DNA from 4 places in the Streptomyces sp. NPDC001927 genome. Region 1 is predicted to be linked to each of the others. Evidence: riboswitches for the same ligand, from Rfam matches in the RefSeq annotation. Region 1 holds a riboswitch; each other region holds the start of a gene.
What was found. Region 1 has a riboswitch for cyclic di-AMP ahead of ACWCO8_RS23220 (transglycosylase SLT domain-containing protein). Riboswitches for the same ligand answer to the same signal wherever they lie in the genome.

Region 1 (7,237 bases):
GTCGTGTTCGCCCACGGCAGCGGCAGCAGCCGGCACAGCCCCCGCAACCGAGCCGTCGCCGAGAGCCTGAACCGGGCCGGGCTCGGCACGCTCCTCTTCGACCTGCTCACCGAGGAGGAGGCCGCCGACCGCGCCAACGTCTTCGACACCGAGCTCCTCGCCGGCCGGCTGTCGAGGGCCACCCACTGGCTGGCCGGCCGCCCCGGCCTCGACGGGCTGCGGACCGGCTACTTCGGCGCCAGCACCGGCGCGGCGGCCGCCCTCTGGTCCGCCGCCGACCCGCTGTCCGAGGTGTCCGCCGTGGTCTCCCGGGGCGGCCGCCCGGACCTCGCGGGCCCACGACTCGCCCAGGTCCGCGCCCCCACCCTGCTGATCGTGGGCGGCCACGACCGGCTGGTCCAGGACCTCAACGAGGAGGCCCGCTCCCGCCTGACGTGCGAGAACGACCTGGTCGTCGTCCCGGGTGCCGGCCACCTCTTCGAGGAACCCGGCACCCTGGAACAGGTCGGCGAACTCGCCGCGAACTGGTTCGGCGACCACTTCTAGAGCGGTCGCCGCCAGTGCTCAAGGCCGCCCGTAATCAAGGCAGCCCGTGCTCAACCGGCCTGTCAGTAGGGCCCGTTGACGTTGTCGATGGAGCCGTACCGGTCCGCCGCGTAGTTGCAGGCGGCGGTGATGTTGGCGACCGGGTCGTAGAGGTCCATCGAGGTGCCGGGCACGTGGTAGGCGAGGAACGTCGGCTCGATCACCTGGAGCAGGCCCTTGGACGGGGTGCCCTTGGCGGCGTTGGAGTCCCAGTTGTTGATCGCCAGCGGGTTGCCGGAGGACTCACGCATGATGTTGCGCTGGATCCCGTCGTACGAACCGGGGATGCCGTACTTCTGCATGATGTCCAGCGACTCGCGGATCCAGCCGTCGAGGTCGTTGGTGTAGGTCTTCGCGGCCGCCTGCGTCGCCTGGGTCGACTTCGCGGGAGCCGCCTTCGACGGGGCGGCGGCCGGGGCGGCGGCGCGCTGCTGGGAGCGGTCGGCCCGGTCCGTACTCGTCGTACGGGCCTGCGACTTCGGCTTCTTCGGAGCGGCGGCGGCCTTTCCGTGCAGCTTCAGTTCCAGGCCGGGGTGGATGAGTGACGGGTTGTCACCCACGGCCGCGCGATTCGCGCGGTACAGGGCCTTCCAGCCGCCCTGCACACTCTGCTCGTGGGCGATCACCGAAAGGGAATCGCCGCGGGTGACGGTATAGGTCTTGGCCGCGGAATTCTGCGCGGCCGGAATGGATTCCGCGATCTTCGCCGGGGCGCTGAGAACGGTCTTCCCCGTGAGGGCGATCTCGGGGGCCGACTGGGGCGCGGCGTGCGCGGTGGCCGTGCCGACCAGGGGCAGGGCCAGGGCGGCGCCGCCCGTGCTCGCGAGGGCGAGGCCGCGGGTCAGGGGCCTTCTCTTGGGGCGCCGGTGCTTACCGTGTGCGGGCATGATGCAGTCCTCTCCGGCGCCTGCGGGGTGAGCTGTCGGGTTCGGGCTGGAGATGCCCGGCCGCGCGTGCGCGACTTCACCCCGAGCCGTGCCGGAAAAACCGGACCGGCGAAAAGTGGGTCCCCCGCTCCTGCCATCGGGTGAATGAGCGGTCTAATTCGGACGGTGGCAGGATTCGGCGTTCCGTCCGGGTCGAGGTGACCGTAAGCGAGAAATGTCGGACGAAACAAGGCGCCGAATGCGCGGGTATTTCTTCGAGGACTTCCGCGACCCGCCCGGCGCCCCGAACTTCCTTGCCGGACAAGGGGACGGGGCGGTTCCAAAGATCGTCGAAAACCTGAGGTGATTCGGCTCACGCGCCATGCCATAACGGACATGCGGGGAAATTCGACCGAGTTGAGAAATGGGGCACAAGGGGATGTGAAATCCCTTGTGCCCCATTTGGTCGGAACTGTGGATGTGTGGGTCAGCCGCTGATGCTCGGAGCGCCCGTCTCGATGTGGCCGGTGTAGCGGCGCGACCAGGTGCCGTCGATGTCGGCCAGGATCGTGAAGTCGTACCAGCCGTTGCTGTACGCCACGGCGTTGAAGTAGTCCTCGCGCGAGGAGTTCGCCGCCACCGTGTACGTCCACGGGCCGTCGGTGCGGTAGGCGTTCGAGCGGATGGTGAAGGTCACCGGACCGGCCGAGGTGTTCGTCAGCTTGAAGTAGATCGCCGTCTTCCCGGTGCCCGGCTCGGTCGCGAACCGCGCCGCCACCTCGATCGCCTTCCCCGCCTTGGAGGCGTCGCCGATGAACCGCCGCAGGAAGCGGTTGGGCCCCATCATCGAGATGTCGTACTTGCCCGAACCCGACCCGAGCCCGATGTTGAAGTAGTCCGTGGACGTCGCGCCCGGGTCGACCGTGTACTGCCAGGCCGCCGTGTCCCGGTGCTGGTGCGGGTGGATCGTGAAGTGCGCGGGCCGCTTCGCCTGGGCGCCCTGGTTCGTCATGGAGAACCATGCGAGGATCTTGCCCGCCGCCCCGAACTCGAACCGGTCGAGGTTCCCGTTGACCTGGTACGGCAGGGCGCGCGCCGGACGCGTACCGGACTCCTGCGCCGGCAGGGCGTTGTCCTGCGGCACCGGGTTGGGCAGCGGGCCGCAGGTGTCCTGGCCGATGACCTTGGCCGTGGAGGGCAGGCCCGAGGGGACGCCGTACACCGGGCGCGCGAAGTCGAAGACGCCCGTCAGGTCGCCGGTGACCTTCCGCCGCCAGGCGCTGATGTTCGGGCACGATGCCGGGGTGCCGAGGGCGGCCGTCCAGGTCTCCATGAAGCGCAGCACGGAGGTGTGGTCGAAGACCTCGGAGCTGACCCAGCCGCCGCGCGTCCAGGGCGACATGACGAGCATCGGGACCCGGAAGCCCAGGCCGATCGGCACGCCGTCGATGTACTCGCCGGGGGTGCCGGGCGGGGCGACCGGCGGCGGCACGTGGTCGAAGAAGCCGTCGTTCTCGTCGTAGTTGAGGAACAGCACGGTCGAGTCGAAGACCTCGGGGTTCGCGGCGAGCGCGCGGTAGACCAGGTCGACGAAGTGCGCGCCGTCGCCGGGCGGGGCGTACGGGTGCTCGGAGAACGCCTCGTTCGCCACCACCCAGGAGACCTGCGGAAGCGTCCCGGCGACCACGTCGGCGCGGATCGCCGCGGCGATGTCGTCCGGGGTGGAACCGGTGACCTTCGGCACCGACCCCATGCCGCGGTCGTACAGCGGGTCGCCGGGACGGGCGTCGGTGAACTTCTTGAAGTAGGCCAGGCCGTTGTCGCCGTAGTTGTCCTGGGCGTTCTGGTAGACCTTCCAGCTCACTCCGGCGCGCTGGAGCGCCTCCGCGTACGACTCCCAGGTCAGCCCGGACTCGTCGCCGCCGTCCTTGCTGGAGGCGTCGATCTTGCCGCTCCAGAGGAAGGTGCGGTTGGGCCCCGTGGCGCTGAGCGCCGAGCAGAAGTAGGCGTCGCAGATCGTGTAGTTGTCGGCGAGCGCGTAGTGGAACGGTATGTCGCTACGGTCGAGGTAGCCGAGGGTGCGGGTGTTGCCGACGCCCGTGACCCAGTTGTCCATCCGGCCCTTGTTCCACGCCGCGTGCTGCGAGGTCCAGCTGTGCGGAAGGTCGCCGTTGCACTGGGCGAGGGTCTCCCCGTCCACGCCGCCCGCCGGCGGGGTGGAGCTCAGCTTCCACGGGTACTGGCGGCCGCCCCAGTTGGGCTGGTTGAACATGCCCCAGCCGCCCGGGATGTTGCCCGCGGCCCGGTCGCCGAAGCCGCGCACGCCGCGCAGCCGGCCGAAGTAGTGGTCGAAGCTGCGGTTCTCCTGCATGAGCACCACGACGTGCTTGACGTCCGTGATGGTCCCGGTCGCGCCCGCTGCGGCGGCCGACGCCGTGCCCGTGGGCAGCGCCGCGCCCGCCGCGAGCCCTGCCCCGATGCCGACGAATCCCCTGCGGCTGATGGGAGTCAATGCCCCGCCTCTCGTGTCACCGCATGCCCCACTGGCACACGGTGGACAGGATGAGGGAGCCGAGCTTAAAGGTATACATCCGTGCGGTAAGTCTTGGATGAACTTCCGAAGGGCGGCAGGTAGTTGGGACATGATTGGTTCGGACATGAACCAATACGGGATATCAGTCCCTACGGCCCAAGGGCTGGAGGGCGGTCGTCCCCGCACCGTCCCTGCGCACCATCAGCAGCGCCGCGTCGTCCTCCGCGTGCGGTCCGCCGGTGAGGGTGTCGAGGAGATGGTCGGCCAGCTCCTCCAGATCGGGCGGCCCGCCCGAGAAGGCGGCGGCAAGCCGCGACAGACCGACATCGAAGTCCTCGCCCGGCTTCTCGACGAGCCCGTCGGAGTAGAGCAGCAGCGTCTCGCCCGGCGCGAGGCGGGCCGTCGTGTACGGGTACGCGGTCCTGCCCCACTCGGCGGGCAGGCCGAGCGGCGGCCCGCCCGCGAGCCGGACGACGTCGACCGTACCGTCGGCGTGGCGCAGCAGCGGCGGCGGATGGCCCGCGTTCGCCACCTGGACCTCTCCCGTGTCGAGGGCCACCCGCAGGTACTGGCAGGTCGCGAACCGGTCGGAGTCGAGCTGGGCCAGGAACGCCGACGCCTTGCCCAGGACGGTGTCGCAGCCGTGGCCCTCCGCCGCGTACGCCGCCATCGCCACCCGCAACTGCCCCATGAGCGCCGCCGCCTCGGTGTCGTGCCCCTGTACATCACCGATCGCGAGCCCGAGCCCGCCGTCGGGCAGCGTCACCGCGTCGTACCAGTCACCCCCGACCCGTACCCCCTTCCGGGCCGTCCGGTAGCGCACCGCGACCAGGCCCCCGGGCGTCCGGGGGATCCGGCGCGGCAGCATCGCGTTCTGCAGGGCGGCGGCGATCTCCCGCGACCGGTCGAGCGGCACCACCCGGTGCACCGCCCGGGCGACCGCCTTCGCCCAGCCGGTCATGAGGGTGTGGTCCGCGAACGAGAAGACCGACCGGTCGTCGTAGAACACGCCCAGCGCGCCGATCGGCTGCCCCTCGTCCATCAGGGGCAGGAACGCGGCGGCCGTGGCGCTGAAGCCGACCCGGTAGCGCGCGAGAGCCGGGTAGCGGTCCAGGAAGGAGTGGACGGAGGTGAAGAAGAGCGGGCTGTGCGTGCGGACGACGTCGTTCAGGGGCAGCGAGTCCGCGAGCCGGGACTTCGCGGGGAAGTCGCTGGAGCCCGGGGAGACCACGGTACGGACCATCTGCAGCCGTCCCTGTTCCAGCACGCCCAGGGAGATCGCCTTCGCCCCGAGCGGGCGCAGGCTCGTCTCGCTCCCGAGCACCTCGGCGACCTCGTCGACGCTCATCGCACGGGCCAGCGCGAGCGCCCCCTCGCCCAGGGCGCGCAGCGGATCCTGCTCCTCCTCGGCCGGCAGCCGCAGCGCGGTGTGCGCCAGGTCGAGCGTGGCGTCCCGGACCACCCCGACCACCCGCGCCGCCCCGCCGGGGCGCTCGCGCACCAGGGTGCCCCGGGCGTGCGTCCAGCGGCTGCGCCCGTCGTGGAGGTGCACCCGGAAATAGGCGCTGTACGCGTTCCGGCGGCCGGACAGGAGATCCGCCGAGAGCCCCGACAGCAGCTCCCAGTCCTCCGCCCGGATCTTGGGGCGCAGATCGCTCGAGAGACCGGTGAATTCGGCCGGGAGCAGCCCGAAGACCGTCCGGGCCACGGGGTCCAGGGTCAGCCGCCCGGTGGCCGGATCCCAGGCGAAACAGCCGACGCGGGTCGCCGCGAGCGCTTCGCCCGGCTCCAGCCGGGGCTCCCTGTCGCCCATCCGGGTGCCGGTCAGCGCCGGGCGCGCCGACGGGCGAGGTACATGCCGAGGGCCATCCCGACGAGCAGGGTGACCGTGAGGACGCTCCAGAGCGGCAGGGTGACCGTGGGGATCCACAGCCTGATCGTCACGGACCCCGTGTTCGCGGCGATGAACCAGATCGCCAGCGCGGCGAGGACCAGGAAACCGATCGTGCGCAGCCGCATGTCCCGACCCTTGACGGTGACGGTCGGGGGAGCGTGCGGGGCAGATTCCTTACGGGCCATAGTGTCCATTATCAGACGTTTACGGCGAGTGTGCTGAGCGCCGGGCGGGGCGATCCTCCCGGATGCCCCGCCGCCCGCCAGGAACTAGGCTCCCTGGACGACGGCAGATGTCCGCCGAAGCCGAGTGCGAGGCACGATGGCAGAGCGTGAGGATCCCCCGGACGCCTCGAACGGCCCGGCAGGCCCGGACGCCCGCGAGGGGCGGGGAGCCGTCGCCGTCCTCGACGAGCGCGGTCTCGTCGTGGAGTGGAGCCGGGCGGCCGAGCGGCTGCTCGGCGTGGACCGCTCCCAGATCGTGGGCCGCCCCGTGACCGACCTGCTCACCCTGATCGACGCGGAGGCGCTGTCCGAGGGCGTGACGGTCGGGCCGGTGTACGACGGGGGCAAGGTGAAGGCCGGGCGCTGGGGCCTGTGGCCCGCGGGACCGCTCCCCGGGGGCATCCGCTCCGGCGTCCTGGAAGCCGTCTTCACCCAGTCCCCGGTCGGCCTGCACGTGGTCGACGCCGACCTGCGGGTGCTCCGGGTCAACTCGGCGGCCGTCGGCATGCGCGGGGTCCCCGAGCGGGAGATCCTCGGCCGGCCCTTCCTCGAGGTCTACGAACGCTTCACTCCGCAGCCGGTCGAAGGAACCCTGCACCAGGTCCTGGCCACGGGCATCCCGGTCTTCGACCGGCGGGCCGCCGGCTATCCGCGCGCGGATCCCGCCCGCGAACACATCTTCTCCGTCTCCATCTTCCGGCTGGAGGACGACGCGGGCCGCCCCCTCGGCCTCGTCGCCTCCGCCGTCGACGTCACCGCCCGCGAACGCGCCCGCGACCGGCTCGCGGTCCTGCACCTCGCGCACGAGCGGATGGGCCTCCTCCTGGACCCCGTGCGGTGCGCCCGGGAGCTCGCCCGGGCCGTGGTGCCCCTCCTCGCCGACACCGCCACGGTCGCCCTCACCGCCCCACCGCTCCACGGCCCGGACGCCGACCTGCCCCCGCCGCCCGACGAACCCCTGCGCTGCGTGGCCGTGTGGCCCCCGGACGCCGGCGAGGCACCGGAGGTGGGCGCCGAGGTCTGCCCGGAGGACTCGGGCCGGGCCGTGCCGTACATCGACGAGCAGGCCGTCGGCGGGCCCACCCTCGTGGCCCCGATCGTCCTGCGCGGCGTCCTTCACGGCGTCGCCCGGTTC
Region 2 (7,237 bases), on a different contig from region 1:
CCCCCGGCGGCTCGATGAACGCCATGTCCGCGATCTACGACACGATGCAGGTCGTCACCTGCGACGTGGAGACCACGTGTCTCGGGCAGGCCGTCTCGACCGCCGCCGTGCTGCTCGCGGCCGGCGCGCCCGGCAAGCGGCTCGCGCTGCCCGGCGCCCGGGTGGTGCTCCAGCAGCCCGCGACGGACGAGCCGTTGCAGGGGCAGCCGAGCGATCTCGACATCCAGGCACGGGAGTTGATCCGGATGCGCGCGATGATGGCCGGGATGCTGGTCACCCACACCGGCCAGGACCTCGAGCGGATCGACGCCGACATCGACCGGACGACCGTCCTCGACGCGCCGGGCGCGACCGCCTACGGCGTGGTGGACCACGTCGTTCAGAACCGCGGGGCGTCGGGCGGCGCCGGGGGAAGGTGAGCCCGCGATGGTTCCCGAGCTGCCGCCGCTGCCCGCTCTGACGCGCGCCGAGGGCGAGTTCATCGACGCCTATCTCGAAGTCGTCGACCTGCTGGGCCGCATCAATCCATCCAGGGCTTCGCATACGTATGGGGCGCTGCGCGCGGCTCAGGCGCTGGTGGGGCGGGCCAACGCCCTGCGGGACGCGCTGACGGCGATGCATACGCGCGGCGAGAGCGAGGTGCACGCGGAGACATTGGCCCGTGCGCTCCGGGTGTTGGACGGGGAGCGTAGATCGGGCCGCGTCACCGTCCCGGAGACACCGGCGAGTTGACATTCCCCCGTGTCGTGTCGAGGTCCACTCGGAGCAGCGCGGCCGCAGAATCGCTCCCCCGTTCGGCGTAGTCGACGAATCGACATATGTGCGGGGTGAGTTGCACAACAGGTGTACACATCTGGCGGAATAGGGCGCCCCACCCCTGGTCCGGGACTCGTCGGCCAAACCTCCGACGATCACGAAACATGCCTGTCCACCCGAATGGATCAGTCGTGAGGAGCCTCACATAACGCCGTTTCGGCTCGGTTTTCGCCCGGGTTGTGGGTCAAGATCCCTCACGACGACAAGCCCCCGCCACCGCGGCGGGGCGGTCCGGGCGGACGCCGAGTCCTGCCGCTGTCCCGGATGTCTGGTCGACAGGAGTGGATCGGCAGGAGTGGAGGACCCGAGCAGTACGGGACGGCCGGCCAGTGGGGCCGTTCCTCGGGGTGAAGCCGCAGCCGCGGCCGGGCAACTTCGCCAGCCCGAACCCGACAGGTCATCCTTCACAGGCGGCTGACGAAGGGTTGCGCATGACTGCGCAGATTCATGTCCCGTCCCTGCTGTCCCGGGCCGGAGCCGTCTCGGCTCTCACCCTCGCCGCCCTCGGCGGCACGATGCTGGCGCCAGGAGCCGCATCGGAGGCCCAGGCCGCGACGTCGTACGCCGGCAACGCGCTGAACATCGCGGCTTCGAAGAAGGGATCGCCCTACAAGTACGGAGCGTCGGGACCGTCCCGGTTCGACTGCTCGGGGCTCACGCTCTACTCGTACAAGAAGGCGGGCAAGTCGCTGCCCCGTACCGCGCAGCAGCAGTACAACAAGACCCGGCACATCTCCGCGTCCAGCAGGCAGAAGGGGGACCTGGTCTTCTTCCATTCCGGTGGAAGGGTGTACCACGTGGGGATCTACGCGGGTAGCGGAAAGATCTGGCACTCGCCCAAGAAGGGTTCCTGGGTGAAGCTCGACAAGATCTGGACGTCCAAGGTCTACTACGGCCGGGTGCGCTGACGCCCGGTCGGCTCCGACGTGTGACCAAGGGGTGCGGTGGCGCCGCCGCATCCCTCGCCCCGGGGTCAGTGCCCTGGGGACACCAGCAGCGTCACTCCGAGGGCGGCGAGCATGCCGCCCGTCACCCCCTGCACGGTCCGTGCCGTCCGGGGCCGCCGCAGCCGGTGGCCGAGCCGGTCCACGCCGAGGGCCACCAGCGGGAACCAGAGCAGGGCCAGCAGCACCACGATCGACGCGAGCAGCAGCGTGCGCGGCAGCACCGCCACACCGGCCGGCACGAACTGCGGCAGCAGGCTGAGGAAGAGCACGGGCGCCTTGGGGTTGAGGACGTTTGTCAGGAAGCCCTGCCGGAAGGCCCGCCCGACCGCCCGCTCCCCCGCCACGTCCGCCGGCGTCTCGCCCGCCGTCGCGCGCAGCGCACCGCGCAACGCCTGCACGCCGAGGTAGAGGACGTACGCGCCGCCGGCGATCTGCAGCGCGCGGTACAGCACGGGTACGGCGATCAGCACGGCCGCGAGCCCGGCCACCGCGAGGGCGGTGTGCACCAGGAGCCCGCCCGCCACGCCCACCGCGCAGGCGACCCCGGCCCGGCGCGAGGCGAGAGCGCTGCGCACGACGACGGTGAAGTCCGCGCCCGGCATGGCCACCATGCCCGCCGCGACCCCGATGAAGGCGATCAGCTGTCCGTCCATGACCCCAGCGTGCCCGCCGAGAGCCTTTAGTGTGGAGACAGGATTTTATGGGCCTGCCAAAAGGAATGCTTAATGCAGGATCTGGTGCGGCTCGCGGCGCTTGTGGCCGTCGCCGAGGACGGCTCGATCACCCGGGCCGCCGCCCGGCTCGGCTACACCCCGCCCGCCCTCTCGCAGCAGCTCGCCAAGCTGGAGCGGGAGGCGGGGGCCGCGCTGCTCGTACGGCACCATCGGGGCGCGCGGCTCACTCCCGCGGGCGAACTGCTCGTCACCCGGGCGCGCCGGGTCCTGGACGAGATGGACCGGGCCCGCCATGAGCTGGCCCGGCTGAGCGGCCTGTCGGGCGGGCGGCTGCGGGTCGGCACCTTCACCACCGTGGGCATCCATCTGCTGCCGCCGGTGCTCAGCGCGTTCCGCCGGGCCCACCCGGACGTGGAGCTGACGGTCGCCGAGTACGAACCGCCGGGCGGGATCCACGCCGTGGCGGCGGGCGAGGTGGATCTCGCGCTGACCCACACGTACGAGCCGGCCGAACCGGCGCCGCTACCGCCGGGGGTCGAGCTGGAGCCGCTGCTGGTCGAGGAGTTGGTCCTGGTCACGGCGCCGGGCCACGTCCTGGCGGAGGGTTCGGGCCGGTTGCCGATCACGGAGCTCGCGGGCCAGCCACTGATCAGCAGCGCCCCGGACCACCCGCCGCGCCGGGGCGTGGAGGGCGCCCTTGCCCGCGCGGGCGCGACGCCGTCGGTGGTCTGCCGTACACCCGGCTACGCCCTGGTGTGCGCCCTGGTCAGCGCGGGCCTCGGGGTGGCGGTGGTCCCGGAGATGGTCGCGTCGATGACGGCTTCGCCCCTGGGGGTACGCGCCCTGGAGCCGACCTCGTTCCGCCGAACGATCTCGGTCGCCCACCGAGGCGAGGAGTCCGGCCCGGCAGCGGCCTCCCTACGAGCACTCCTGCGCGGCGGCTTCGCCCGGGCCTAGGGTCCGTCCTTCCAGGGACAGGCCCCATGGCCGACCCGCACCGGCCCGGTGGCCTGCGTCAGTCGAAGAGGGCGACGACTCCGCTCACCCAGATTCCGAGGACCGCGAGGGTGCCCACCAGGCAGCCGATGCCCGCCAGGACGTCGCGGACCGACCACGGCTCGGAGGGCGCCTCGTGCGGGTCCTCCAGGCTGTCCTCGTAGGAGGTGGGGTCGTCCCAGTCGACGGGGTGCCCCAGCTCTTCGGCGCAGGCGGTCCGCACCGCGACCAGTTGCCCCGTCGCGAAGGGGGTCGCAGCCGTGGTTTCGGGGCCACGCCAGGCGAGGGCCTTCATCCGCCACCCGGGAGACCCGTACCGCGCCTCGAACGCGGTGGTCTCGTCGGCGCTGCGGTCCTCTTCGAGGTACATCCAGCGGCCGGCCTCGGCGGCGTCGCCGTAGAGCCGGTACACCTCGGCCAGACGCCGGCGGAGCGTCAGGTCGTACGGGAAGGACGAGACGAGACCGCGCAAGCGCTGGCGCGCGACGGGAACGCGGCCGGCGGCCAGGTCCGCGTCGACTCGGGCAAGGGTCTCTCTCAGGGGCATGGACGCATCATCGGCTACCGCTCTGAGCTGCGTCGACCTGGTTTTTCTCAGCTCGGAGAGGCCGCGGCGGCCGGAGTCGCGGTCCAGGGGAGGTTGATCCAGACCGTCTTGCCGCCCTCGTCGGTCGGGGTGACCGAGAGGCGGCCGCCCGCCTCGGCCGTCAGGATGCGGATGATGACCATCCCGCGGCCGTTGTCCTGCTGCACCGCCGCCGGGAGCCGCTTCGGCCAGCGGGGGTGGCTGTCGGTGACGCCGATGTGGAGCTGTTCCTCGCGCTCCAGGCGGACGTCGACCGTGAAGGTGGGCGACTGGCCGAAGGTGTGCTGGACGGCGTTGGTGGCCAGCTCCGAGACGATCAGCCGGACCGTGTCGGCGGTGTCGCTGCCGCCCGCGAGCCCCCAGCCGCTGAGGACGTCGGCGACATATCTCCGGGCGGCGGACACCGAGGCGGGATCGCTCGGCAGAGTGACGGTTGCTTCCTGGTGGTCTGCCATGGCGACGCTGTCCCTTTCCCACCGGGCCCGGCCCGGTTTGCACTTCGCGTCAGACTGCCACCGATCGTGCCGCCCCGGGCGGCGATCCACCAAGATATGTGCATATTTGTCGCTCGAAGCGGTGAACTCTACGACGAGAGACCGTATTTGGGATCCATCAGTGGGAGGGCGGTGCGGTCCGCACGATCGTGGCGACGGCCTGCTCGATCTGCGCGTCCGTCAGATCCGCGCGGGCCGTGAGCCGCAGCCGCGAGATGCCGTCCGGGACGGACGGCGGCCGGAAGCAGCCGACGGCGAGCCCCTGCTCACGGCAGTGGGCCGCCCACCGCAGCGCCGCCTCCGGCGAGGGCGCGCGGACGGAGACCACCGCCGCGTCCGGGCGTACGGCGGTCAGACCGGCCGCGGTGAGCATCCGGTGCAGCGTGGTCGCGACGGTCCTGGCGCGCTCGGCGAGACCGGGTTCGTCCTGGATCAGCCGCAGACCGCTCAGGGCCGCGCCGACGGCGGCCGGGGCGAGTCCGGTGTCGAAGATGAACGTCCGGGCCGCGTTGACCAGGTGCTCGACGACCCGGGCCGGGCCGAGGACCGCTCCGCCCTGACTGCCCAGCGACTTGGAGAGCGTGAGGGTGGCGACCACGTCCGGGTCGCCCGCGAGCCCGGCGGCGTGCAGGGCGCCGCGGCCGCCGTCGCCGAGCACGCCCAGGCCGTGGGCGTCGTCCACGACCAGCCCGGCGCCGTGGGCCCGGCAGGCCTCGGCCAGTTCGGGGAGCGGGGCCCGGTCGCCGTCCACCGAGAAGACGGAGTCGGAGACCACGAGCGACCTGCGGTCCGGGTGGGCCTGGAGGGTCTTGCGTACCGCCTCGGGCTCGGCGTGCGGGACCACGGCCGTCTCGGCGCGCGAGAGCCGGCAGCCGTCCACGATCGAGGCGTGGTTGCTCGCGTCGGAGACGATCAGCGCGTCGCGGCCGCTCAGCGCGGTGAGGGCGGCGAGGTTGGCGGTGTAGCCGGAGGAGAAGACGAGGGCCGCCTCGAAGCCGCAGAACGCCGCGAGTTCGCGTTCGAGAGCCGCGTGCAATTGGGTCGTACCGGTGACCAGACGCGAGCCGGTGGACCCCGCGCCCCAGCGGCGGGCCGCTTCGGCGGCGGCCTCGGTCACCTCCGGGCGGCGGGTCAGTCCGAGGTAGTCGTTGCTCGCCAGATCGAGCGGCTCCGACTCGGCGGACCGGGGCCGCAGCGTGCGGACGAGCCCGGCCTCCGCACGGCGGCGCGCCTCCGTGTCGGTCCAGTCGAACGGGGTCCGGCGGGTGTCCTCGTCCCGGTGCATGGGGCAGATCCTTTTGTAGGCAGCGCACAGACCCTAACCGTCCGGGGCCGGGGAGAGGGTGTGGCCATCCACACACGACAAACTGGCGCGTTTGTTCAGATCCTCCTTGGCCACGAGGTGTGCCGTAAGCAAGGATCAGCCCTTATGGACCTGCTGAACACGCTGGTGGACAAGGGGCTGCGGCGCGAGCTGCCGAGCCGTGAAGAAGCGCTCGCCGTATTGGCGACCTCCGACGACGAACTGCTCGATGTGGTGGCCGCGGCGGGCAAGGTGCGCCGTCAGTGGTTCGGGCGGCGCGTGAAGCTGAACTACCTCGTCAATCTGAAGTCGGGGCTCTGCCCCGAGGACTGCTCGTACTGTTCCCAGCGGCTCGGCTCGACGGCCGGGATCCTCAAGTACAGCTGGCTGAAGCCGGACGAGGCCTCGCAGGCCGCGGCCGCCGGTGTCGCGGGCGGGGCCAAGCGGGTCTGCCTGGTGGCGAGCGGCCGCGGTCCGACGGACCGGGACGTCGAGCGGGTCGGCAAGACGATCGAGGCCATCAAGGAGCAGAACGAGGGCGTCGAGGTCTGCGCCTGCCTGGGGCTGCTCTCGGACGGCCAGGCGGAGCGACTGCGCGAGGCGGGCGCCGACGCCTACAACCACAACCTGAACACGTCCGAGGGGACGTACGGGGAGATCACCACCACCCACACCTACGCGGACCGGGTGGACACCGTGCAGAAGGCGCACGCCGCCGGTCTGTCGGCCTGCTCGGGGCTGATCGCGGGCATGGGCGAGAGCGACGAGGACCTGGTCGACGTCGTCTACGCGCTGCGCGAGCTGGACTCGGACTCGGTGCCGGTCAACTTCCTGATCCCGTTCGAGGGCACTCCGCTGGCGAAGGAGTGGAACCTCACCCCGCAGCGCTGTCTGCGGATCCTGGCGATGGTCCGGTTCGTCTGCCCGGACGTCGAGGTCCGGATCGCGGGCGGGCGCGAGGTGCACCTGCGCTCGATGCAGCCGCTCGCGCTGAACATCGCGAACTCGATCTTCCTCGGTGACTACCTGACGAGCGAGGGCCAGGCCGGCCAGACGGACCTGGACATGATCGCGGACGCGGGCTTCGAGGTGGAGGGCGCGGGCACGACCACGCTGCCCGCCCACCGCGCGGACGCGCTCGCCGCGGCGGGCGTGACGGCCGGTGCGACGGCCGGCGGCTGCGGCTCGGCGGCGTCGGCGGGCTGCGGCTCACACGCGGAAGCGGGTGCGGGTGCGGCGGCCGGTGGCGGCTGCGGCTCGCACGCCGAGGCGGGCGGCGGCTGCGGTCCGTGCGGCGGCCACGCGGCGGTCGCCACGGAGGCCCCCGCCGAGGTGCCGGGCGCACGGACCGACCTGGTGGCCGTACGCCGTCGTGGCGCCGGAACGGACGTCGCGCCGAATGCGTAACGAGGAGCTGCTGG
Region 3 (7,237 bases), on a different contig from region 1:
GCCAGCCGGGTGAACTTCCGCGGGTTCCCGATGGACTCCAGGTACAGCAGGACGACGTCCGTCTCCGGGTCGTCGTACCAGTACTGGAGGAAGTCGTTGCCGGAGACGTCCGCCCGGTTGCCCGCGGAGATGAAGGAGGAGATCCCGGCTCCGTGCCGGTGGAGCCCGGCGAGGAGCGCGATCCCGATCGCGCCGGACTGGGTGAAGAGCCCGATCCGCCCGGTGGCGGGCAGCTGGGGTGCCAGCGAGGCGTTCAGCCGGACGTCGGCCGAGGTGTTGATGATCCCGAACGCGTTGGGCCCGATGATCCGCATGCCGTACGAGCGGGCCTGCCGCACCAGTTCCCGCTGCCGGTCCCGGCCCTCCCCCGACCCGGTCTCCGCGTATCCCGCCGAGAGCACGACGAGGCCCCGCACGCCGTGCTCGCCGCAGTCGGCGACCGCTTCCGGCACGCGCTCGGCGGGGACGGCCACGATCGCGAGGTCCACCGGTTCGCCGATGTCCCCGACGGAGCGGAAGGCCGGTACGCCTTCGAGGGTGCCGGTCTCCTCGGTCAGCGCGCGGTTCACCGCGTACGTCCGTCCGGTGAAGCCGCCGTCCAGGAGGTTGCGCAGGACCGTCCGGCCGACCCCGCCGGGGGTCCGGCCGGCTCCGACGACGGCGACCGAGGCGGGCGTGAGGAGCCGCTGCACCGAGCGGGCCTCCGCCCGCTGTTCCCGGGCGCGCTGCACGGCGAGGGAGCGGTCGGTGGGCTCCAGGTCGAGGTGGAGCCGTACGGAACCGTCCTCGAAGCTGCGCTTCTGGGTGTATCCGGCGTCCGTGAAGACCTTGATCATCTTGGTGTTGGCGGGCAGCACCTCCGCCGCGAACCGCCGGATGTCCCGCTCGCGCGCCACCGCCGCGATGTGTTCGAGCAGCGCGGAGGCCACGCCGCGTCCCTGGTGGGCGTCCTGGACGAGGAAGGCGACCTCGGCCTCGTCGGCGGGCGAGGAGGCGGGCAGGCCGCGGTCGTCGATCCGGTCGTACCGCACGGTGGCGATGAACTCGCCGCCGACGGTCGCCGCGAGGCCCACCCGGTCCACGAAGTCGTGGTGGGTGAAGCGGTGCACGTCCTTCGCGGAGAGACGGGGGTAGGGAGCGAAGAAGCGGTAGTACTTCGACTCGTCGGAGACCTGCTCGTAGAAGCTGACCAGCCGGTCGGCGTCGTCGGCGGTGATGGGCCTGATGCGCGCGGTGCCGCCGTCACGGAGGACGACGTCCGCTTCCCAGTGGTCGGGGTACTCGTGTTCCGCTTGCTCCGGCCGTTCCGACGCGCTCTGCATGGGGCAAGCGTACGGCCGGGGTACGACACGGGCACCGGTCGCGCGGCGGGTGTGCACCATGCAAGGTAAGGAGGACCGAACGGCCCCCCGGTGGGGGTCGAAGGTCGGCGACGAGCACCCCGCAACCCGTGAGAGACTGGTCTAGACAACCCGCTTGAGACTTGAAGGGCAACACCATGGCTGAGCGCCGCGTCAACGTCGGTTGGGCCGAGGGCCTGCACGCCCGCCCCGCCTCCATCTTCGTCCGTGCCGCCACGGCCTCCGGCGTCCCCGTGACGATCGCCAAGGCTGATGGCAACCCGGTGAACGCCGCGTCGATGCTCGCGGTGCTCGGTCTGGGCGCGCAGGGCGGCGAGGAGATCGTGCTCGCTTCGGACGCCGAGGGCGCCGAGGTCGCGCTCGACCGTCTGGCGAAGCTGGTTGCCGAGGGACTCGAGGAGCTCCCCGAGACCGTCTGACGGATTTCCGGCCGGACGGACGTCGGGGCCGAATGCGCGGGAAGCCGCACACGCCGAATGACGGCGGGTGCGGCTTCTTCTTTTCCGGCACCCCGAAACGTCTCGTTTTCCCGTACCGCGAAACGCCTCCCGAACCGTCCCGCGAAAAGCCTCCTGAAACGTCTCCCGAAACATTCCGTAGTGAATTCCGGGGATCCGGGCAGCCCGAAGAAAGCCCGTCGAATTCCCACCGCCAGGGCGAGCTCTCTTTGTATACGGCCCGCTCGTTAATTCCGGCCGCTCGCGGTGTTGACGACATGTTGCGAAGTCCTCACACGCCCGCGCGGCGGACGCTCGGGGCGCTTCAGCCGGTGCAGCAGCAGGGAGCGCTCGGCGTGCAGCGCGGTCAGGGCGCGGGCTCGTTCGGCGTCGCCGCGCGCCACCGCGTCCACGATCGCCCCGTGCTCCGCCCAGGCCTCGACCGGCTGGGCGGGGGCCTCGACCGCGTACATCCAGGCGATCTTGTGCCGCAGCTGGGTGAGCAGGGCGGTGAGCGCCGGGCTGCCCGAGGCCTGCGCCAGGGTCTCGTGGAACCAGCCGCCGAGCGAGCGCAGATCGTCCCCCTGGCCCCGCCTGGCCCGCTCCTGCCCCAGTCTGACCAGGCCGCGCAGCACCTTGAGGTGCGCCTCGGTGCGGCGTTGCGCGGCCCGGGCCGCGCCGAGCGGTTCGAGGAGCGAGCGCATGTCCAGGAGGTCGGCCGCCTCCTGCTCGGTCGGCTCGGCCACCTGGGCGCCGGCATGCCGGCGGGTGATCACGAAGCCCTCGGCCTCCAGGGTGCGCAGCGCCTCGCGGACCGGGACGCGGGAGACTCCGTACCGGCGGGCCAGCTGCTCCTCGGTCAGCCGGCTGCCGCGCTCGAAGACGCCGGTGACGATGTCGTCCCGGATCGCCGTGCACACCGAGTGCGCGGGAATGCGCATGATCGACCTCCGCCTTAATACGCGCGAAACCGGTTGTCCGGTGACTCTATTGCAGCGGGGCGGTATTTCCGACGGGTCCTCGGTAACCATGGATATCTTTTGGTCAGCGAAAAGCCCCGGCTCAGTACGAGCCGGGGCTTTTCTGACGTGCGGTGCGGGACCTCGACGGCCGGTCGGGTCAGACGTTCACGCCGCGGGCGCGAAGGTACGCGACCGGGTTGATGTCGGAGCCGTACTCGGCGGTGGTGCGGGCCTCGAAGTGGAGGTGCGGGCCGGTCGAGTTGCCGGTCGAGCCCGAGATGCCTATCTGCTGGCCCGGGGTGACGGACTGGCCGACGGAGACACTGATGGCCGAGAGGTGCCCGTACTGGGTGTACGTGCCGTCGTTCATCCGGATGACGATGTTGTTGCCGTACGCGCCGCCCCAGCCGGCCTCGACGACGGTGCCGGAGCCGACGGAGACGACCTTGGTGCCGGAGGCGGCGTGGAAGTCGACGCCGGAGTGGCTGCCGGAGGACCAGAGGGAGCCGCCGGTCTTGTAGCCGGTGGAGACGTACGAGCCGGCCACGGGCAGCTGGAAGGAGTTCAGGCGCTTGCGCTCGGCCTCACGGGCGGCGCGCTCCTTGGCCGCGCGGACCTCCTTGGCACGGGCCTCCGCCTTGCGCTTGGCCTCCGCCTTGGCGCGGGCCTCGGCGACACGCTTGGCCTCCGCCTCGGCGGCCTCGCGCTCCTGCGCGGCGGCCTGGGCGTCGATCTTGTCGGCGAGGGCGTTGTCGGCCACGACGACCTGGGTCAGGCCGGTGTCCTCGAGGGAGGGGGCGTCCGTGTCGGCGGCGAGCGCCGGGGAGGCCAGGGTGCCGATGACGCCGGCGGTGGCGAGGGACGCGATGCCGGCGACGCCGGCGCTGCGGCGCGCCAGACGGCTCGGACCACGATGCTTCCCGGTGGCACGGGTGAACGCCATGTAGTGGCTGATCCTTTCCTTCCTTCTCGCCTACCGGGTTAGCTGACGGGTTCGGAGCAGGAAGGTCTCCTACGGGCCCCTCCGCACGGATGCGAAGGCGTCCGATTCACCCCAGGGACTTCGTGTGGGTCCCCGGCTCCCCAGGCTCGCGCCTGACGGGGACTCGGCGATGACTGTCCGATGCCGCGGGCGCGGCGGGTGCAACTGGCGAACAGCCGGACCGACGCTAAGCGGATCGTCTTTCAATCACCAAACAGACACGCCAGTTTGTAAGACATGCCACAGGGCATACGGCCACCCTTGCCACCAATCCGGACATAGCGGAGGACCCCGACGTAACGTGACGTCGGGGTCCTCCGTTCGCTCCGCTTCGGCGGCGGTGCGCCGCTCGATGCCGCTCGATCAGCCGGTGACGACGGTGACTTCGCCGATGCCGAGGGCCCGGACCGGCTCCTCGATCTCGGCCGCGTCACCCACGAGCACCGTCACGAGCCGGTCCACCGGGAAGGCGTTGACGACGGCCGCCGTCGCCTCGACCGTGCCGGTCTCGGCCAGGCGCGCGTACAACTGCGCCTGGAAGTCGTCCGGGAGGTGCTGCTCGACCTGGTCGGAGAGGGTCGCCGCGACGGAGGCCGCGGTCTCGTACTTGAGCGGCGCCACGCCCACCAGGTTCTGCACGGCCACGTCGCGCTCGGCGTCCGTCAGACCCTCGGCGGCGAGAGTGCGCAGCACCTTCCACAGGTCGTCAAGTGCCGGGCCGGTGTTGGGGGTGTCCACGGAACCGCTGATGGCGAGCATCGAGGCGCCGTGGCCCTCGCCGTCGGAGCGCAGGACCTGGCCGAAGGCCCGGACACCGTAGGTGTAGCCCTTCTCCTCGCGCAGGACGCGGTCCAGGCGGGAGGTGAGCGTGCCGCCGAGGCAGTACGTGCCGAGGACCTGGGCGGCCCAGACGCGGTCGTGCCGGTCGGCGCCCACGCGGCCGATCAGCAGCTGGGTCTGGACGGCGCCCGGCCGGTCGACGATGACCACACGGCCGGTGTCGTCGGCCGTGATCGGCGGCATGGGCCGGGGCTCCGCGCTGTTGCCCGTCCAGGCACCGAGCGACTCGGCGAGGACCTTGTCCAGGTCCACGTCGGTCAGGTCGCCGACGACCACGGCGGTCGCCGTGGACGGCCGCAGGTGGGTCTGGAAGAAGCCACGGACGGCGGAGGCGTCGATGGCCGCCACCGTCTCCTCGGTGCCCTGACGCGGCCGGGACATGCGGGACTCGGCCGGGAAGAGCTCCTTGGAGAGCTGCTTGGCCGCCCGGCGGGCCGGGTTGGCCGTCTCGTGCGGGATCTCGTCGAGCCGGTTGTTCACCAGGCGCTCGACCTCGGTCTCGAGGAACGCCGGCGCGATCAGGGCCTCGGAGACCAGCCCGAGCGCCTTGGGCAGCCGGGAGACGGGAACTTCCAGGGAGACCCGTACGCCCGGGTGGTCCGCGTGCGCGTCGAGCGTGGCGCCGCAGCGCTCCAGCTCGGCGGCGAACTCCTCGGCGGTGTGCTGGTCGGTGCCCTCGGTGAGGGCACGGGCCATGATCGTGGCGACACCGTCGAGACCGGCGGGCTCGGCCTCCAGCGGGGCGTCGAAGAAGATCTCGACGGCCACGACCTGCTGGCCGGGGCGGTGACAGCGCAGCACCGTCAGGCCGTTGTCCAGCGCTCCGCGGTCCGGGGCGGGAAAGGCCCAGGGCCTGGCCGCGCCCGGCTCGGGCTGCGGGTGGAACGTCATGCTCGTCAAAGACGCGGCAGCGTCGGTCACTGGTCCGCTCCCTCTTCCTCGTCGCTGTCGCCCTGCTCGGCGTCGCTCTGTTCGGTACCGATCGGCTCGTAGACCAGCACCGCGCGGTTGTCCGGGCGCAGCCGGGCCGCGGCGACCTCCCGCACCTCGTCGGCGGTGACGTCCAGGACCCGGTTGACGGCGGTCAGGGCCAGCTGCGGGTCGCCGAACAGGACCGCGAAGCGGCACAGTTCGTCGGCGCGGCCGGCGACCGTGCCGAGCCGGTCCAGCCACTCGCGCTCCAACTGGGCCTGGGCGCGCTCCATCTCCTCGGGCGTCGGGCCCTCGGCGGCGAACCGGGCCAGCTCCTCGTCGACGGCCGTCTCGATCTCGGGCACCTCGACGCCACCGGAGGTCTTGACGTCCAGCCAGCCCAGCGAGGGCGCGCCGGCCAGGCGCAGCAGGCCGAAGCCGGCCGCCACGGCCGTACGGTCGCGGCGCACAAGGCGGTTGTGGAGCCGGGACGACTCGCCTCCGCCGAGCACGGTCAGGGCGAGGTCGGCGGCGTCGCACGCGCGCGTGCCGTCGTGCGGGAGGCGGTAGGCGGCCATCAGCGCGCGGGCCGGTACCTCCTCCTCGACGACCTCGCGCAGCTGCTCCCCGATGGTGTCGGGGAGGGTGCCGTCGCGCGGGGGCAGCTTGCCGTCGTGGGACGGGATGGAGCCGAAGTACTTCTCGATCCAGGCCAGCGTCTGCACCGGGTCGATGTCGCCGACGACCGAGAGGACCGCGTTGTTCGGCGCGTAGTACGTACGGAAGAAGGCCCGCGCGTCCTCCAGCGTCGCCGCGTCCAGGTCGGCCATGGAGCCGATCGGCGTGTGGTGGTACGGGTGGCCGTCGGGGTACGCGAGGGCGGTCAGCTTCTCGAAGGCCGTGCCGTAGGGCACGTTGTCGTACCGCTGGCGGCGCTCGTTCTTGACGACGTCCCGCTGGTTCTCCATGGACTCGTCGTCCAGGGCGGCGAGCAGGGAGCCCATGCGGTCCGCCTCCAGCCAGAGCGCGAGCTCCAGCTGGTGCGTCGGCATGGTCTCGAAGTAGTTGGTGCGCTCGAAGCTCGTCGTGCCGTTGAGCGAGCCACCCGCGCCCTGCACCAGCTCGAAGTGGCCGTTGCCTTGGACCTGCTTCGAGCCCTGGAACATCAGGTGCTCGAAGAGGTGGGCGAGGCCGGTGCGGCCGGCGACCTCGTGGCGGGAGCCGACGTCGTACCAGAGGCACACCGCGGCGACCGGGGTCAGGTGGTCCTCGGAGAGCACCACCCGCAGGCCGTTGGCCAGCCGGTGCTCGGTCGCTGTCAGGCCGCCTGAGCCGGCCTCTGCCGTGGCCGTGTGACCCATGGGCATGTACGTCCCTTCGATCGCGATATGGAAAAGTCCTGCCACCCTATGCAAGCGCACTGACCCCTCGCGAAGTTCCCACAGCTTCCCTGCGTCCCTCTTCCGGGTCGCGTGGGCGTCGCGGAAACGATTCACGGCCCGTTGGCGGACGCTCACGGCCCGGTCGCGGACGGCTCACGAACCGCTCGCGGACCGTGCTCGGACCGCTCCGCTAAGGCCCGACCGCCGCTCACGCCCGGGTCGCGGTCGGCGTTGTCGGTGGGACGGTCCACAATGGTCCGCGTCAGATCAACCTTGTTGGTGAAGGAGCCGCAGCCGCGATGGCCCGCCGCAGCACGAAGACACCGCCGCCGGACGACGCGTTCGAGGAGAGGATCCTCGA
Region 4 (7,237 bases), on a different contig from region 1:
GCGCCTGCTGTGCGGTCCGTGACCTCGCGTCCCCCACATGGCCGAGCGGGGGTCGCAGAGCGGCGCGGCTCCCGCCACCCTGGGGAGGGCGCGGTACCGTCCGTCGCCGCGCCGTGTACGGACCGGGCAGGAGAGCACAGGTGGGGCAGGGCCAGGGGCAGGGGCAGGAACGAGGGCCGGACCGGGGGCAGGGGCGGGCTGAACGGCAGGTGAACGGGCAGCGCGATCAGGGACCGGGGAACGGGCGGGCGAACGGCGCGGCGAACGGCGGGGCGAACGGACGGGCTCGGGGACGGGGGCACGGAAGGGCTCGGGGACGGGCGAACGGACGGACTCAAGGGCAGGCGTCCGGCCGGGCGAACGGACCGATGTACGGCTCGCGCAACGGCCTCTCCCCGCGCGCCCCGCGCCGGCGGGCCGAGCGGGCCCGGCGCTTCATCCGGGCCCTGCCGCCGCTGGTGATCCTCGGCGGGATCGTCTTCGACCTGGCCACCCCCGCCGCGTACACCGCCTCCCCGATGTTCTCCGCCGCGCCGCTCATCGCCGCCCCGTTCTTCTCCATGCTGACGACGCTGCTCACCGGCATCGCCGCCGTCCTCGCCGGCATCGGCCTGCACGTCTACAACGGCACCGCCGACGACATCCCCGCCCTCACCGAGACGCTGACCGTCGTCACCGTCTCCGCCCTCGCCCTGCTGATCAACCGGGTCGTGCGGCGCAGCGGCGAGCGGCTCGCCTCGGCGCGGGTGATCGCGGAGACCGCGCAGAAGGCCGTGCTGCCGACGCCCGCCGAGCGGATCGGCGGGCTCCAGGTCGCGGCCCGGTACGAGGCCGCGCAGGCGGACGCGTTCATCGGCGGGGACCTGTTCGCCGTCCAGGACACGCCGTTCGGGGTACGGCTCGTGGTCGGGGACGTGCGCGGCAAGGGGCTCGACGCGGTCGAGGCGGTCGCTGTCGTGATCGGCGCCTTCCGGGAGGCGGCCGAGCAGGAGGCCTCGCTGGAGGGGGTCGCCCAGCGCCTCGAACGAGCGCTGGCCCGCGAGGGCACCCGCCGCTCCGGGCTCGACGCCTTCGAGGGGTTCACCACGGCCGTCCTGGCGGAGATCCCGCGCGGGGGCGGGCGGGTACGGGTCGTGAACCGGGGCCACCCCGAGCCTCTCTTGCTGTACGCGGACGGGGGCCTGACCCACCTGGAGCCGACCGAGCCCGCGCTGCCGCTCGGCATGGGCGAGCTGGCCGCCTGGCCGGACCGGGCCGACGAGGCCCCGTACCCGCCGGGCGCCACGCTGCTCCTCTACACCGACGGGCTCTCCGAGGCGCGCGACGCCTCCGGGGCCTTCTACGAACCGGCCGAGCGGCTCGCCGGGCGGATCTTCCCGGGGCCGGAGGAGATGCTCGACGCGCTCGTCGACGACGTCCGCCGGTACACGGGCGGGGGCTCCACCGACGACATGGCGCTGCTCGCCGTGAGCCGGCCGGGAGCGGGGCAGCCGGAGCGGCGCCGGACGATGCCCGTCGTGCCGTGAAGCACGTCGTTCCGCATGTGGTGACCTTGTGTAGTGGAGGCGTACCGCTCCGATAACAATTGACGAACCATCAGTTCTGGGGTGGCGGTAAGACTCCGTACTGAAGCGGGATCAAATCGGGCTGTACCAGCTCAATCTCGTGAATGATCAACCGGAACGGCTTGGAATCCGGCCCTCGTGTCTATTAACGTTCGATAACGCAGCGCGGTCGTCCCAGCCGTCGCAAGAGACGGCACCGTGCGCGTGCGCCGAATCCTGAAAGGGAACCGGGGAACCACTACTTGGGGTGAATCGGGCACCTCCGCATCCGTGCGGAACCGCCCGTAGGAGACCTTCCTGCTCCGAACCCGTCAGCTAACCCGGTAGGCGAGAAGGAAGGAAAGGAGCACGCCTCCGTGGCGTCCAACAGCCCTGCCCCCGACGGTCTTTCCGATGGGTTCAACGCGTTCGGCGCCCGTGGCGCCGCCGGGACGGACGACAACGCGACGACGCTGGGGGAGTGGAACCCGACCGAGGACTCCCTGCGCCAGCAGGCCCGTTCGGGCGGCCGCCACCGCGTCGTGAAGCAGCGCTCCGGCTTCGCCCGCTCCTCCACCGTCCTCGGCGTCGGTGTCATCGCGGCCGTCGGCGCGGGCGGCATGGCGACCGCCAAGGAGAAGCCCCCGGTCTCGATATCGCTGCCCGACCTCAACCTGCCGGACGCCTCCGAGCTGCCCGGTGTCGGCGAGTTCATCTCCGACGGCGGTTCGGACTCCGGTACGACCAACCCGCAGCCGCTCACGGCCACTCTCGCCCTGCCGGCCGACGGCGTCGAGAAGGCCGGAAGCGGCCAGTCCGCCTCCGCCTCGACCGCCGATGCCGGTGAGGCGCTGCGCGCCCGCATCCTGCAGCAGGCCGAGCAGCAGCAGGCCTCCGCCGACGCCGCCGAGAAGGCCGCTGCGGAGAAGGCCGCCGCCGAGAAGGCCGCCCTCGAGGCCGCCGCCAAGGCGGACCAGGCCGAGAAGGAAGCGGCCGCGGCGAAGAAGAAGGCCGAGGAGGAGGCTGCGGCGAAGGCCGAGGCGGAGCGCCTCGCGAAGCTCGCCGCGAGCTACTCGCTGCCGACTTCCTCGTACACGATCACCTCCACGTACGGCCAGTCCGGCTCCATGTGGTCCTCCGGCCAGCACACGGGCCTCGACTTCGCGGCGCCGACCGGCACGCCGGTCAAGGCCGTGCACGGCGGCACCATCAAGTCGGCCGGCTGGTCCGGCTCGTACGGCTACCGGATCGTCCTCGAACTCGAGGACGGTACGGAGATCTGGTACGCGCACCTGTCCTCGATGACCGCGAGCGTCGGCCAGACCGTGGGCACCGGCGACACGATCGGGCGCGTGGGCGCGACCGGCAACGTGACCGGCCCGCACCTCCACCTGGAGGTCCACACCGCGGGCGGCTCGGGCATCGACCCGGCGGCCTGGCTGGGCAACAAGGGCCTCTCGGTCTAAGGGCTTCCCGGTCCAAGGGCCTCGCGGCCCGACGGCCTCGCGGTCCAAGGACCCGGCGGCCCAACGGCCTCGCGGTCCGAGGACCTCCCGAGCCCTCACGACTCCGGCAGCCCTGGCGTAACCCCCCCCACGTCAGGGCTGCCGGAATACCCGTACCCGGTGCGGTCGTTGTACCGTCCCATGACCTCACTGCGCCCACTGGGCACTTCCGAACTGAACGTCTTCCCCCTCGCGCTCGGCGGCAACGTCTTCGGCTGGTCCTCCAGCGAGGAGCAGTCCTTCGCGGTCCTCGACGCCTACACCGCCGCCGGCGGCAACTTCGTCGACACCGCGGACATGTACTCCGCCTGGGCCGAGGGCAATCAGGGCGGCGAGTCCGAGACGGTCATCGGCAAGTGGCTGGCCTCGCGCGGCAATCGCTCCGAGGTCGTCATCGCCACGAAGGTCGGCGCGCACCCCCGGTACAAGGGCCTCGCCGCGACCACGATCAAGGGCGCGGTGGAGGAGTCGCTCCGCCGGCTCGGGACCGACTACATCGACCTGTACTACTCGCACTTCGACGACCCGACCGTCCCGGTCGAGGAGATCGTCACCGCCCTCGACCAGCTGGTGAAGGAGGGCAAGGTGCGGGCCGTCGCCGCCTCCAACATCGCGCCCGACCGGCTCCAGGCCTCCCTCGACTTCGCCGAGACCGAGGGCCTCGCCCGTTACGTCGCCCTGCAGCCGCACTACAACCTGCTCTCGCGCGACACGTACGAGGGCGAACTCCTGGCCACCACCGAGCGCGCCGGGCTCGCCGCCGTCCCGTACTTCGCGCTGGCGTCCGGCTTCCTCACGGGCAAGTACCGCGCCGGGAAGACCGTCGAGAGCGTCCGCGCCGAGGGCGCCGCCGAGCACGCGAAGACCGAGCGGGGCCGGCGGATCCTCGCCGCGCTCGACACCGTGGCCGAGGCGCACGGCGCGGAGGTCGCCACCGTCGCCCTGGCCTGGCTCGCCTCCCGCCCGACCGTCGTCGCCCCGATCGCCTCGGCCCGCACGGTCGAACAGCTCCCGGCCCTGGTGGCGGTGGCCGACCTCCGCCTGACCGATGCGGAGCTCACGCTCCTGACGGAGGCCTCGGAGCCGGACGCCGTCTGAGGACCGGAGCCCCTAGCTCTGGTACGGGTTGTAGCCGCCGTAGTCGAGGTACTGCGGCGGCGCCCACACCCGGCCCGTCGCCCGCGCCGCGTACGTGAGCGCGGGCGAGGCGACCGGCTTGCGCTGCCAGAGGTGGTGGAGCAGCTCCTGCTCGCGCGCCGTGAAGTCGGGGACCTGCGCGCCCCGCTGGGCGCGGTGGCGCAGGAAGGCGAGGGTCGTCGCGAACGCCTCGTACTCGCCGACGGCCGTGGCGGCGGCCGCGCCGTACGTACGGCGGGCGAAGTCGCGGGCGACCGAGCGGGCGCGCATCGAGGAGAGCGCGAGCGGCTCGGCCGGTGAGAGCCAGCCGGCCGCCGCGTACGCCGGGAGCTGCCCGGATATCGTGCGCAGCTCGCGCTGCCTGCTCCATATCGCGAGCCAGGTCAGCAGGCCGAAGGCGGGCACCATGAACATGCCGTAGACGAGGATGAAGCCCAGCGGCCCGAGGATCGTCGCGGAGCCGTTCCACAGCGCGTGCATGAGCATGGCGAGGAGCAGTCCGGCGAGCGGCAGCAGGATCCGGCGGGTCCGCAGGAACTTCCGCCGGGAGGTGGCCAGGGCGGCGAAGGCGAAGCCGAGGCCGGTGAAGACCGTGAAGAGCGGATGCGCGAACGGCGACATCACGATCCGTACGAAGAAGGTGCCCGCGGTCATCGAGCCGAGGCCGCCGGAGCCGAGGTCCTGGTCCTCTCCGAAGGCGTTGCCGAGATAGAGGATGTTCTCGGTGAAGGCGAAGCCGGTGGCGGTGAAGCCCGCGACGACGACTCCGTCGACGAGGCCGGTGAAGTGCCGTCGGCGGAAGAGGAAGATCAGCAGGATCGCGGCGGCCTTGGCGCTCTCCTCCACGACCGGGGCGACGACCGTGGCGCCCCAGGACTCGGCGGAGGCGGGGTCGGCGGTGGCGGTCGCGATCCAGCGGACCGCGAAGGAGTTGGCGAGGATCGCGACGAGCGTCGCGGCGCACGCGCCCCATGCGAAGGCGAAGATCAGGTTCTTCCACGGGCCCGGCTCGACCCGGTCGAGCCAGCGGAAGGCGGCCATCAACAGCGGTACGGGCAGGACCGCGAGGCCGAGGCCGACGAGGAAGCCTTCGGTGCCGGTCTGTTCCCGGACGATCGCGAGGATCACGAGCGCGCAGAGCGCGAGCACGGTGATCACGGCGACGGCCCGGACCACCTTGCTGCGCCAGAAGGCGCGACGAGGCCTGTAGCGCCACTGGGCGCGGTCCGGAACGGCCGTGAAGGCCGGCTCCTCGGTGTCCCGGGTGGGGACGGGAACATGGTTCGACACGTGATCGACCCTAACGAGGAGGACTGACACCTGCGACGGAGTTCTCCGACAACTGCCGCTTCCTGTGGAAAACCAGAGCTGTTTCCTCTGGAAGGCAGAGCTGCTTCCTCTGGAAAGCCGAGCTACTTCCGGTGGAAAAGCAGGTCGTGCACCACATGCCCCTTGTCGAGGCCCTGGCCCTCGAAGCGGGTGAGGGGGCGGAAGTCGGGGCGGGGCGCGTAGCCGCCGTCGGGCTGGGTGTTCTCGAAGTCGGGGTGGGCGGAGAGGACTTCGAGCATCTGCTCGGCGTACTCCTCCCAGTCCGTGGCGCAGTGCAGCACGGCGCCGGGCTTCATCCGGGTCGCGAGCAGCGTGAGGAACTCGGGCTGGATCAGCCGCCGCTTGTGGTGGCGCTTCTTCGGCCAGGGGTCCGGGAAGTAGACCCGGCAGCCGTCGAGGGCGTCGGCGGCGAGCATCTCGCGGAGCAGGATGATCGCGTCGCCGTTGGCGACCCGTACGTTCTCCAGGCCGCCCCGGTCGGCGAGACCGAGGAGGTTGCCCTGGCCGGGGGTGTGGACGTCCACGGCGAGGATGCCGGTGCCGGGGTCGGCGGCGGCCATCTGGGCCGTGGCCTCGCCCATGCCGAAGCCGATCTCCAGGACCACGGGCAGGCCGCCGAACATCTCGTTCAGGTCGAGGACCCGCTTGCCGTCGATGTCGAGACCCCAGTCGGGCCAGCGCTTGAGCATCGCCTCCGCCTGCCCCGTGGTGACGCGGCTGCGGCGCGGCTGGAAGCTGCGGATCCGCCGCTCGTGGTGCGAACCGGCGGGATCGGGCAGCGGCCCTTCCCCGGGGGCGAACCTCTGGCTGCCCCGCTGGAAGACGGGCTCCGGGCGGGGCTGGGGGTGGGCGGCGGTTTCACGGGACTCAGACACAATGCGCCAATTCTACGATCCCGAATACGCTCCCTGTGGGGTGTGGCCGACTGGGGGTGCGGCCGACCAGCCGACCAGGTGCAGCCGGTTCCAGGTGGCACGGGCTACAGCAGGGCCAAGGCCCTGCGGGCCACCTCGCGGCCGATCGGCAGCGACGCCGTCGCCGCCGGCGACGGTGCGTTCAGGACGTGGACCGTCCTGTGCGCCTCGCGGATCAGGAAGTCGTCCACCAGCGTCCCGTCGCGGAGCACCGCCTGCGCCCGCACCCCGGCCGGAGCCCGGCGCAGATCCGTTTCTTCCACGGACGGCAGCAGCCTGCGCACCGCCTTCGTGAAGGCCCGCTTCGACAGGGAGCGGCGCAGCTCACCTGCTCCGTACCGCCAGTGCTCCCGGGCGATCTGCCACGACCCGGGCCACGCCAGCGTCCCCGCCAGGTCTCCGGGGCGGACGACCGACCAGTCGTACCCCTCCCTGGCCAGGGCCGGCACCGCGTTCGGCCCGACGTGGACGCCGCCGTCGACGCCCCGCGTCAGATGGACGCCGAGGAAGGGGAAGGCCGGGTCCGGGACCGGGTAGACCAGGCCGCGGATCAGCGAGGGGTCGGCCAGCTCGTAGTACTCGCCGCGGAAGGGCACGATCCGCATTTCCGGATCGTCGCCCGCGAGCCGCGCGACCCGGTCGCACTGGAGCCCCGCGCAGTTCACGAGAACCCGCCCGCGCACCACCGTCCCGGCCGCGGTGCGGACGGCGACGCCCCAGGGCCGCCGGTCGACGGTGGTGACCTCGGAGCCGTACAGGATGCGGGCGCCGGAGGCCTCGGCGAGCTGCTCGGCCACCGCGCCGTAGT

Region 2: linked by a shared signal. The riboswitch ahead of ACWCO8_RS09700 (C40 family peptidase) and the one ahead of ACWCO8_RS23220 (transglycosylase SLT domain-containing protein) in region 1 are both predicted to bind cyclic di-AMP.
Region 3: linked by a shared signal. The riboswitch ahead of ACWCO8_RS04130 (M23 family metallopeptidase) and the one ahead of ACWCO8_RS23220 (transglycosylase SLT domain-containing protein) in region 1 are both predicted to bind cyclic di-AMP.
Region 4: linked by a shared signal. The riboswitch ahead of ACWCO8_RS13755 (M23 family metallopeptidase) and the one ahead of ACWCO8_RS23220 (transglycosylase SLT domain-containing protein) in region 1 are both predicted to bind cyclic di-AMP.

What each region holds. Positions count from the first base shown of each region.
Region 1 covers NZ_JBSFEN010000008.1:257,329-264,565, reverse strand. The annotation lists gene ACWCO8_RS23225 (phosphoribosyltransferase family protein) at 1-546, shown strand, start outside; gene ACWCO8_RS23220 (transglycosylase SLT domain-containing protein) at 609-1,472, opposite strand; cyclic di-AMP (ydaO/yuaA leader) riboswitch at 1,475-1,633, opposite strand; gene ACWCO8_RS23215 (phosphocholine-specific phospholipase C) at 1,939-3,963, opposite strand; gene ACWCO8_RS23210 (SpoIIE family protein phosphatase) at 4,127-5,797, opposite strand; gene ACWCO8_RS23205 (LapA family protein) at 5,809-6,063, opposite strand; gene ACWCO8_RS23200 (PAS domain-containing protein) at 6,200-7,237, shown strand, end outside.
Region 2 covers NZ_JBSFEN010000003.1:503,362-510,598, forward strand. The annotation lists gene ACWCO8_RS09690 (ATP-dependent Clp protease proteolytic subunit) at 1-419, shown strand, start outside; gene ACWCO8_RS09695 (hypothetical protein) at 427-732, shown strand; cyclic di-AMP (ydaO/yuaA leader) riboswitch at 1,127-1,244, shown strand; gene ACWCO8_RS09700 (C40 family peptidase) at 1,248-1,724, shown strand; gene ACWCO8_RS09705 (LysE family translocator) at 1,790-2,416, opposite strand; gene ACWCO8_RS09710 (LysR family transcriptional regulator) at 2,489-3,394, shown strand; gene ACWCO8_RS09715 (DUF6584 family protein) at 3,453-3,980, opposite strand; gene ACWCO8_RS09720 (ATP-binding protein) at 4,028-4,474, opposite strand; gene ACWCO8_RS09725 (8-amino-7-oxononanoate synthase) at 4,632-5,798, opposite strand; gene bioB (biotin synthase BioB) at 5,943-7,223, shown strand; gene ACWCO8_RS09735 (adenosylmethionine--8-amino-7-oxononanoate transaminase) at 7,216-7,237, shown strand, end outside.
Region 3 covers NZ_JBSFEN010000001.1:1,062,862-1,070,098, forward strand. The annotation lists gene ACWCO8_RS04115 (bifunctional acetate--CoA ligase family protein/GNAT family N-acetyltransferase) at 1-1,322, opposite strand, end outside; gene ACWCO8_RS04120 (HPr family phosphocarrier protein) at 1,499-1,780, shown strand; gene ACWCO8_RS04125 (GntR family transcriptional regulator) at 2,047-2,739, opposite strand; gene ACWCO8_RS04130 (M23 family metallopeptidase) at 2,918-3,703, opposite strand; cyclic di-AMP (ydaO/yuaA leader) riboswitch at 3,717-3,882, opposite strand; gene ACWCO8_RS04135 (M16 family metallopeptidase) at 4,106-5,473, opposite strand; gene ACWCO8_RS04140 (M16 family metallopeptidase) at 5,500-6,861, opposite strand; gene ACWCO8_RS04145 (DNA gyrase/topoisomerase IV subunit A) at 7,176-7,237, shown strand, end outside.
Region 4 covers NZ_JBSFEN010000004.1:676,520-683,756, forward strand. The annotation lists gene ACWCO8_RS13745 (MerR family transcriptional regulator) at 1-1, shown strand, start outside; gene ACWCO8_RS13750 (PP2C family protein-serine/threonine phosphatase) at 369-1,526, shown strand; cyclic di-AMP (ydaO/yuaA leader) riboswitch at 1,763-1,910, shown strand; gene ACWCO8_RS13755 (M23 family metallopeptidase) at 1,922-3,010, shown strand; gene ACWCO8_RS13760 (aldo/keto reductase) at 3,191-4,147, shown strand; gene ACWCO8_RS13765 (PrsW family intramembrane metalloprotease) at 4,160-5,476, opposite strand; gene trmB (tRNA (guanosine(46)-N7)-methyltransferase TrmB) at 5,599-6,390, opposite strand; gene lhgO (L-2-hydroxyglutarate oxidase) at 6,495-7,237, opposite strand, start outside.